3 regions of the Arthrobacter sp. zg-Y1219 genome follow, and region 1 is predicted to be linked to each of the others. Evidence: predicted binding sites of a transcription regulator. Region 1 holds the regulator's gene; each other region holds the start of a gene.
What was found. Region 1 encodes LexA, which represses DNA repair genes until DNA is damaged. Its sites were predicted from a motif close to TCGAACANNTGTTCGA; they were not measured.

Region 1 (3,273 bases):
AGCCGTTGCCGGCCCAGATGTTCTCCGGGCTCAGTCCGTGGCCGAGATAGCCGGCAAGCCGCTCGCGAAGTTCAGTGAATTCCCGGTCCGGATAACGGTTCAGTCCGGCCACCGCCCGCTCAACGGAAGCTACGATCGCCTTCCGCACCTGGTCGGGCAACCCGTGGGTGTTCTCGTTGACATTGAGCAGGATGGGCACATCCAGCTGCGGCGCACCGTAGGGTGTCAATCCTCGGAGATCCTCGCGCAGGGGAAGTCGGTTCAGTCTTTCCAGCTGTTCAGTCACCTGTACAGCTTAAGACTCGAAGGCGGGGCGGGAAGAATCCCTCCGGCCGGGCAGGCGGGTTGTTACGCCCCGAGTTGCGCTGTTTGTAATGGCGCCGTGTGTGATTGCGCCGCTTGGGATAGCGCCGTGTGTCATTGCGCCGCGCCGCCGGCACATCAACTTGCGATTGCACCGTTTGTGTTTGTGCAGCGCCGTGGCGCCTCAGCGCTGGGTGGGAATGAACAGCTGCACGCCGACCGGAACCCGGTCATCGGAAAGGTTGTTCAGCTCCATGATCTCCGCGACCACATCGCGGGGATCGCGGTCGGGAGCAAATTCCTCGGCCAAGGCCCACAAAGAATCACCGGCACCGACGCTCACCTGCACGGTCTGCGTAACGTCGGGCGCCCCGCCCGAGGAGGCCATGGCGGGAGCCGTGAAGAATCCCAGGACCGTGAGTGCGGCAGCCGCGGTCAGCATCAGGGGAAGGCCGATAAACACCAGCCGGCCGCGGCGCGTCAGCCGCAGCTGCCGCCGCTCGGCGGGCACCGGCACAGCGGCCGGATTGGTGGACCCGGCAACGGGCCTCGGCGCTGAGGCCCGGGCGGCCGTCAGCTGAGGTCGGGCCGGGGCGGAGATGAAACGTGAGATGGGGTTTGACAGGTGTATCTGGGCGGGCATTTCAGCACCTTTCCGGTTCGATGGCCGCAGGAAATAACCGAAGCCATATTCGAACGATTGGAAGCTATCTGACATCTTTGGACTCCGGCGCGCTGCCATCATCGAAAGTATGTTCGATTCTTGTGAACTCATTTCTAGCACCTATCTACTAACAAAGTCGAGACTCGCTCGAACAAATGTTTGAAAACGTTGCTCCGCTCGCCTAGCGTTGAGCATGAGGAAGAGGTTCATCCGGTTCCGTCCGGACCGAAGCCGGAGCGCGGGCTCCGCAGCGGTTCGTACAGGACCACTGAATCAGCTGCCTCTGACATAACCGCCGGCACGGCTTGCACAGCGTTCCAGCCCCGACATTCACCCGACCAGCTCCGGCACCGACCGGACCAGCTGACCCCGAAGGGAACCCCACGTGGCCCGCAGGACTGCTTCCGAAGACAGCACCAACCAGCCAGCGGCAACCGGCTCCCGTGCGCGTGCGAAAGGTCTGACTCCGCGGCAGAAGACCGTTCTGGAGATGATCCAGCGTTCCGTCAGCACCAACGGTTACCCGCCCACCATGCGGGAAATCGGAGACACCGTGGGGCTGGCAAGCCTTTCCAGCGTGACCCATCAGCTCATGCAGCTGGAGAAGCTCGGCTACATCCGCCGCGACCCCAAGCGCCCCCGCGCCATGGAAATCCTGATTCCGCTAATGCTGCGGGACGGAAAGGCCGTCGCTCCGGGCGAGGACTCAGCCGGTTCCCCGGCCGAGTCTGCGCCGGCAGCCGCCGGCTCCCGCACCGGCGAAGACGGCGCCGGCGACAAAGCAGGCTCGGCTGCCGGAATGGCCACGGTCACCGAGCTGTCGACCTCCGTTGACACGGCCATGGTGCCGCTGGTGGGCCGCATCGCCGCCGGCGGTCCGATCCTCGCTGAACAGGTTGTCGAGGACATCATGCCGCTGCCCCGCCAGCTGGTGGGTCACGGAGACCTGTTCATGCTCAGGGTCTCGGGCGACTCCATGGTCGACGCCGCGATTTGCGACGGTGACTGGGTGGTTGTCCGCCGGCAGCCCACGGCTGAGAACGGCGACATCGTTGCCGCCCTGCTGGATGACGAAGCCACGGTCAAGACCTTCCGGCAGCGCAACGGCCACACCTGGCTGCTGCCGCAGAACACGCGCTATGAGCCCATCGTGGGCGACCATGCAGTCATCATGGGCAAGGTTGTCTCGGTGATGCGCTCGCTCTAGCGGGCCCCGCACACAGCAGCGGTCCCCGCGGCGGGATTCCACGGGTGGTCTCCCGCGAGGGCTGGAGCGGATAACGGGTGGAGTAACGCGGAAAGGGCGGTTGGAGTTATCTCCGACCGCCCTTTCCGTTCGGTGGTGCCGCCCGTTCAGTGGTGCCGGCGCTACTTCCGCGCAGGGGCCTTCTCCGCCGCCGCCGACTGCTCGGCGAGCCGCCCCAGAACCGAGAGCACCACAGAGCGGTCAGTCGTGGACCAGAACGGCGGCAGGGCTGCCTTCAGGAAGCTGCCGTAGCGGGCCGTGGCCAAGCGGGAGTCCAGGATGGCCACCACACCGCGGTCCCCCGCGGCACGGATCAGACGGCCGGCACCCTGCGCCAGCCGGACGGCCGCGTGGGTCGCGGCAACTGACATGAAGCCGTTGCCGCCGGCCTTGGCCACTGCGCGGGTGCGCGCGGTCATCAGCGGGTCATCCGGACGCGGGAACGGTATGCGGTCAATCAGCACCAGCCTGCAGGCGGCGCCCGGCACGTCAACGCCCTGCCACAGCGACATGGTGCCAAACAGGCAGGTGTCGGGTTCCTCGGAGAACTGCTTGACGAGCGAGGACATCGAGGACTCCCCCTGGCACAGGATCGGGAAATCCACCCGGGTGCGCATCGCGTCGGCGGCCTCCTCGGCCGCCCGGCGCGAGGAGAACAGTCCCAGTGCTCCGCCGTTCGAGGCCTTCAGAAGCGCCTCGATTTCATCCAGCTGCGCCTCCGAGGTGCCCCGCTCGGGCTTGGGCAGGTCCTTCGCCACGTACAGCACGCCCTGCCGCGGATAGTCGAAAGGACTGCCGACGTCGGTCCCCGTCCACGACGGCGCGCCAGGCCCCAGGAGCCCCAGAGCGCCGGCCACAGGGCCAAATTCGGATCCGATGGCAAGGGTCGCCGAGGTCAGGACCACGGTGTGGCCGTCGAACAGCCCTTCACGCAGCCGGCCGGCGACCGACAGCGGGGCCACGTTCAGGGTGGCGGGAGCGGTCTCATCCGGGGGCGAGTAGCCGCCCGACGGCGAGAAGGAGCTGGGCCGCGAAGCCCAGATCACCTCACCGGCCGAGG
Region 2 (3,273 bases), on a different contig from region 1:
GCCAAGAAGACCTCTGTCCCCATCGACAACATCAACCGCGCCGTCAAGCGCGGTGCCGGTCTCCTGGGCGACGCCGTCGACTACCAGACCATCATGTACGAGGGCTACGGCCCGCAGGGCACCGCCCTGCTCATTGAGTGCCTCACCGACAACAAGAACCGCGCCGCCTCCGAGGTGCGCCTGGCTGTCACCCGCAACGGCGGCAACATGGGCGACCCCGGGTCGGTGGCCTACATGTTCACCCGCAAGGGCGTTGTCACCCTGCCGAAGAAGGACCTCACCGAGGACGACCTCCTGATGGCAGTGCTCGACGCCGGCGCTGACGAGGTCAAGGAATCCGGCGAGAACTTCGAGATCATCTCGGAAGCTGCCGACCTGCGCGGCGTCGTCGCCGCCCTCGAGGAAGCCGGCATCGAGTACGACACCGACGAAGCCGAGTTCCTGCCCTCCATGCACGTGGAACTGGATGCCGACAACGCCCGGAAGTTCCTGAAGCTCGTGGACGCCGTCGAGGACCTGGACGACGTCCAGAACGTGTACTCCAACGCCGACATCCCCGCCGAGGTCTTCGCTCAGCTCGAAGACGACTGAGCGCCGGGTGAGCCTGCGCGTCCTCGGTGTTGATCCGGGCCTGACCCGGTGCGGCCTGGGCGTGGTCGACGTCGAACGCAACCGCCGTGCCACCCTGGTGGCGGTGGGAGTGGTCGGCACCGAGGCGGGAACTGCCCTGGACGCGCGGCTGCTGGTGATTGCCGAGGCCATTGACCTGTGGCTGGACACCCACAAGCCCGATGTCCTGGCCGTGGAACGGGTGTTCAGCCAGCTCAACGTCAGCACCGTCATGGGCACCGCGCAGGCCTCCGGCGTCGTCATCGCCGCCGCGGCGCGGCGCGGCATTCCGGTGGCCCTGCACACGCCCACCGAGGTGAAAGCCGCGGTCACCGGGTCCGGCGGGGCGAACAAGGACGCGGTGGGCAAAATGGTCACCAAGATCCTGCGCCTCGACGCGCCGCCCAAACCCGCCGACGCCGCCGACGCCCTCGCGCTGGCCATCACGCACGCTTGGCGGCGCGGTGTTGCCGGACCGGGGCAGACGACGGCGGGATCGGCCTCCGGGGCGCGGGCGGCGGTACGGCCGCCCACCGCCGGGCTGACGCCGGCCCAACGGCTCTGGGCTGAAGCCGAAGCCCGCGCCCGGCGCTGACCGGCTCTGTGTTGACCGGCCCCTGTGTTGACCGGCCCGGCGTGGCTGATACTCCTGCGGCAGCGTGCCGGAACCGGGGAATGCTGCCGGCACGCAGTAGGGTATTCGTAGATATGTTCTACACAGCCCCTGGAGTTTTGTCATGATCGCATCCCTGCGCGGGACCGTAACGCACGTTGGCCTGCACTCGGCAGTGATCGACGTTAATGGCCTCGGAATGCTGGTTCAGGCCACGCCGCAGACGCTGAGCTCCCTGCACGTGGGCCGTGAAGCACTGGTGCAGACCGCCATGATTGTCCGCGAGGACTCCATGACGCTGTTCGGCTTCACCGACGCCGACCAGCGGGAAGTCTTCGAAACGCTGCTGAGCGTCAGCGGCGTCGGCCCGCGCATTGCGCTGGCCGTCCTGGCCGTCCACACCCCGGAAGCAATCCGCGTGGCCGCGTCCTCCGGTGATGACAAGGCCTTCAGCAAGGTTTCCGGCATCGGACCCAAGGGCGCCCGCCGGATCGTGCTGGAACTGGCCGACAAGCTGGTGCCGCTGGGCACTGCGGACGCTCCGGCAACAGCACGCTGGCAGGACCAGGTCCTGGCCGCCATGACCGGACTGGGCTGGACGGAGAAGGACGCCACAGCGGCCATCGACGCCGCCGTCGCCGAAGCGCCGGACGTCGCCGCCGCCGGCAACGTGGGCGAAATCCTGAAGCTGACCCTCCGCCGCCTGGGCACCGACGGCGCCCGTGCCCGCGCACCGCGCCAGCAGGTGAGCTGAGGTGTCAGCCCTTCCCGGGGACGGTATCGTTGCCCCCACCGGTGACCCGGACGACAAGGCGATCGAGGCGGCCCTGCGGCCGAAGAACCTCGACGATTTCGTCGGCCAGAAACGCGTGCGCGAGCAGCTCTCCCTCGTCCTGGAAGCCTCCCGGCTGCGGGGCCGCAGCGCCGACCACGTGCTGCTGTCCGGGCCTCCCGGGCTGGGCAAGACCACCCTGTCGATGATTATCGCTGCCGAAATGAACGCGCCGCTGCGCATTTCGTCCGGCCCGGCCATCCAGCACGCCGGTGACCTGGCCGCCATCCTGTCCTCCCTCACCGAGGGGGAGGTGCTGTTCCTCGACGAGATCCACCGGATGTCGCGGCCGGCCGAGGAAATGCTCTACATGGCCATGGAAGATTTCCGGGTGGACATCATCGTGGGCAAGGGCGCCGGCGCCACGGCCATTCCGCTGGACCTGCCGCCGTTTACCCTGGTGGGCGCCACCACGCGGGCCGGCCTGCTGCCCGGTCCGCTGCGGGACCGCTTCGGCTTCACCGGACACCTTGAGTTCTACTCCACGACGGAGCTGGAGCTGGTGCTGCGCCGCTCGGCAATGCTGATGGACATGAAGGTCAATTCCGCCGGGTTCGCTGAAGTTGCCGGCCGCTCCCGGGGTACGCCGCGCATCGCCAACCGGCTGCTGCGCCGGGTGCGGGACTGGGCGCTGGTGCACGGCGTGGACCAGATCGACGCGCGGACTGCCGGCGCCGCCCTGGACATGTATGAGGTGGACGCCCGCGGCTTGGACCGGCTCGACCGCTCAGTGCTGCGGGCGCTCATCACGAAGTTCAACGGGGGACCGGTGGGCCTGTCCACCCTGGCCATCGCCGTCGGCGAGGAACCGGAAACCGTGGAGACCGTCGCGGAGCCGTATCTGGTGCGCGAAGGCCTGCTGGGCCGGACCCCGCGCGGCCGGGTTGCCACCCGCGCCGCTTGGGAACATTTGGGCCTCCAGATGCCGGACAACGTTGCCGCCGGGCTGCCCGAGAACATGTTCTCGGGACCGGGAACCAACACCTCTCCGGAGTCGGATGCCGGGTAGCCTCCCGGCCGGCTTGAGTCCCGGGGACCCGGCGAGCCAAAATGATCGGGGAGAATACCGGAAAAGTACAGCGTGTGCCGCAACTTATGCGCTCCCGTACACGTTTACCTTTAGACTGGTCATTCATTGGCCGGGCTGTGTGCCCGGCTGCGAGAACAACTCGACGGCAGTGCCGACGCCGGTGCCGGCCGTTCCAGTGACATCTGCACA
Region 3 (3,273 bases), on a different contig from region 1:
TGCCCTCCACCGTGTCGGCGGCGCCGTCCTGGAGGGGGACGGAAAAGATCTCCTCGACCGTGTTCAGTTCGGGCGAGCCCAGGCCGAGCAGCAGGTCCGGATCCCCGAACAGCAAAGTGGCGCCGGAATGGTTGCAGATATAGGCGACCTCGGGCGGAGACAACCGGGTGTTCAGCGGAACGAGGACACCTCCGGCCAGGGGCACGGCGTAGTGGGCTATCAGCAGCTCGGCGGAGTTCGTGCCGAGGAACGCGGCCCGGCCTCCCGGCTGGAGGCCTGAGGCCAGCAGGGCGTGCGCGGTGCGGGTTACTGCTTCCGCAAACTCCCGGTAGGTCAGGCGGCGATTGCCGTCTATTACCGCTGTCTTTGTCGGGTGGACCTGCGCCGCGCGTTCGAGGAAGCGAAGCGGTGTCAAAGCGGTATCCAAGCCTGGCATTGTTCTCCTTTGAGGCGGTTAATCGCCTCCAACGCTACAGGGTTTTTGAGGCTTGGATCACACATTGTGCCTAGCGGGGCTGGTAGGTTAGGCAGTCCGCCAGCTCGGAACCGGGGCCGACTTTGACATCGTGGGCATTGCACATGAGGTGGTCGTTATGCCGGCACTCGCTCCGCAGGCAGGCTCCGACCGATGCAAGAACCTTGGGCAGGCCTCCGGTTTCAGCCGTGTCGATAAAGGTGGAGCAGCTCGCGTGGTCGGGGGTGCCGCCGACTGTGATGGCGTAAGCGGTGCAGCCGTCGTGGTTGAAATCGCAGCTGTGGACGGCGCAATCGCTGACGGGCGCTACATGATCAGTCATGATTCCTCCAGAGGGAGTTATGTCTGTCGAATTTCGAACGTACCACCGTTGTCCGCCGATAATTAGGGCGAATATGTTGCACGTATTTCCGGATGTCTGCCACGCCGCAGCGCACGTCGGGGGAGGCGTGCCGAGGGGTGCTCAAGGCTCCCCGGGCGGGCTGATTCGATCCCTCCTTCGACGACTCCTCCATGCTGTTCTGATGGACCTCTTCGGTGGCACTGTTCGGTGGGCGCCGTCGGGGAAGCACGTCGGTGAGGCATCCGTTCTGCCCGGTTTGTCTGGGATGTATGAGTTGCCCCTGCACGAGCGGGTATCCACTCTTCGCAGCAAGTAGTTGCCCGCAAAAGTGGGGTATTTGAGAGTCTAAAAAGGGCCTGTTTTGGCCTGTTTTGGGGTGGTTTTGGCGCTTCTTGAACCCGGAAATGTCAGTGCCGGGTGAAAGTCTGAAGTCATGGATCAGAACGGATCTTCGACCGGGACTCCCGGCACTGGACATGGACAGGCTGCAAACTCCAGCCTGTCGGTTTTCCTTGCCGAGCCGGGCGTTGTCGGAACTGATCCAGCTGTCAGTGACGGAGCTGAAGTTCAAGGATCCGGTGGTCCTCAGGCCCCTGCCTCCTCTGATAATTCCGTCCATTCCCCGGGGCCGTCCGACACCGGTTACCGGGACGGGTTTACCGGGTTGCTGGCCCTGCAGAACGTGGAGTCCCTGACCGAGGCTGAAGTCGGTGGGGCCTTGTTGCGATTGGATCATTTGATCCGGTGGGCGCAGGCGCAGCAGGCTCGGGTCCTGTCCCGGCTGCAGACCGTCTACGAGGACGAGACGCTATCCGTTACCGGGTTGCGGGACGCGGAAATGGCGTTCAGCCTCGCCGCGGAGGAAGCCGCAACCATTCTGGGAGTTCCCACCGGTACCGGAAAGGCGTTGATGAGTCAGGCCGGTGATCTCTGCACCAAAAACACGGCCACACTGAAGGCGTTGGAGGCCGGGCAGATCAGTTACGGGCACGTCGAGACCTTGGTGGAGCAGTGCGTGGGCGTGGTGCCGGGCGAGCTGCCCGGATTCGAAGCGGAGCTGCTGGGGATGGCGGCGGGCCAGACCAAAACCCAGTTCCGGGTGAAGGCTCACCGGCTGCGGGAGAAGTACTATCCGGAAACCATCGTGCAGCGGCAGGCGACGGCGTTTGAGCAGCGGACGGTGTGGGTGCGTCCGGAGCCGGACGGGATGTCCTGGCTCTCGGCGTTGCTGCCTGCCGAGAAAGCCCAAGCGATTTTTACTCAGCTCAGTGTTGCGGCCCGGGGTGAGCAGGCCGCCGGGGACACGCGCACGGTGGATCAGTTGCGCACGGATATCCTCACGGACTTGCTCGGCGGCCATGACCATGAGTGCGGGGACGAGTGCAGCAACAGAAACGGTGGTGGCGGCCGTGGCAAAGGCAGCAAAGGCGGCAGCGGCCGGAGGAGCGGAGACAGCGGCGGCACTGGTTCGGGTGCGAAGAGCAAGACGGACAAAGGGCGCAGTAAGGGTTCCGGTTCCGGCAAGGGTTCAGGGAAGGGGTCCGGGTCCGGGTCCGGGTCCTGTCGGATTGGCCATGGTCCCAGGGCTCGGACGGAGATTCTGGTGATGATCAACGCCGAAACCCTCTTCGGAGCCGATGACCAGCCGGCCGAACTGAACGGATACGGGCCCATCAGTCCCGTAACGGCCCGGCGGATGGCCCGCGAGGCCATGAAATGGACCCCGGTGGAACGCGATCCGGACACCGAGGAGATCCTGCGGGTCGGAAAAAGACGAAAAGTTCCCGACGGATTGAAACGGGTCCTGCGGGTGCGGGACGGGACCTGCCGCTTCCCGGGGTGCCGGACCAATGCGGTAATTTCCGAGATTGACCACACCAAGCCCTGGGCGCAGGGCGGGCCGACTGATCATGACAATTTAGAGCATTTGTGCCGGCGGCATCACATGTTCAAATCCGAAGGGTTTTGGAAGGCCAGGCAGCCTCGTCCCGGGGTGATTGAGTGGACCTCGCCGGGCGGCAGGTGTTACCGGACGGAACCGCAACTGAGCCTGTCCCGGGAATGCTGCGGCGATGACGGCGGCCAATTGCGCCCGGACATCACCGCGAATAGCGGTCAGGCGAATGGCGGAGGCAAGGCGGCGGGCATTGGTCCATCACGGGCCAATGATGCCGGCGGACCAAGCGCTCCAAGTGCTCCCGGCGGACCAAGCGCTCCAGATGGCCCGAGCGCTCCAGATGATCCGGACGACTACGGAGACGACCCGCCGCCCTTCTAGGGCGAACTGATTCATCGAGATTCGGAAGGGCTCGCAGCTGGAACCCGCTGGAACCAGCTGGGGGCCAGCTGGAACCAGCTGGGGGCCAGCTGCAGCAGGACAGGGCTGGCGGCTGGAGCCGTACAGGGCTGGCGGCTGGAGCCCGGCCTCTCTGGAGCTACCCCAAACCCTCCAGCT

Region 2: the regulator LexA is predicted to act here: its motif matches at 1,310-1,325, upstream of ruvA (Holliday junction branch migration protein RuvA).
Region 3: the regulator LexA is predicted to act here: its motif matches at 1,258-1,273, upstream of QNO00_RS16465 (HNH endonuclease signature motif containing protein).

The regions. Positions count from the first base shown of each region.
Region 1 is NZ_JASKLY010000012.1:407,073-410,345, reverse strand. It holds gene QNO00_RS08925 (histidinol-phosphate transaminase) at 1-286, opposite strand, end outside; gene QNO00_RS08920 (LysM peptidoglycan-binding domain-containing protein) at 488-946, opposite strand; gene lexA (transcriptional repressor LexA) at 1,353-2,174, shown strand; gene QNO00_RS08910 (ATP-dependent DNA helicase) at 2,336-3,273, opposite strand, start outside.
Region 2 is NZ_JASKLY010000003.1:267,359-270,631, reverse strand. It holds gene QNO00_RS02415 (YebC/PmpR family DNA-binding transcriptional regulator) at 1-591, shown strand, start outside; gene ruvC (crossover junction endodeoxyribonuclease RuvC) at 599-1,204, shown strand; gene ruvA (Holliday junction branch migration protein RuvA) at 1,347-1,976, shown strand; gene ruvB (Holliday junction branch migration DNA helicase RuvB) at 2,002-3,063, shown strand.
Region 3 is NZ_JASKLY010000022.1:22,549-25,821, reverse strand. It holds gene QNO00_RS16475 (AMP-binding protein) at 1-436, opposite strand, end outside; gene QNO00_RS16470 (DUF1540 domain-containing protein) at 507-797, opposite strand; gene QNO00_RS16465 (HNH endonuclease signature motif containing protein) at 1,546-3,096, shown strand; gene QNO00_RS16460 (hypothetical protein) at 3,254-3,273, opposite strand, start outside.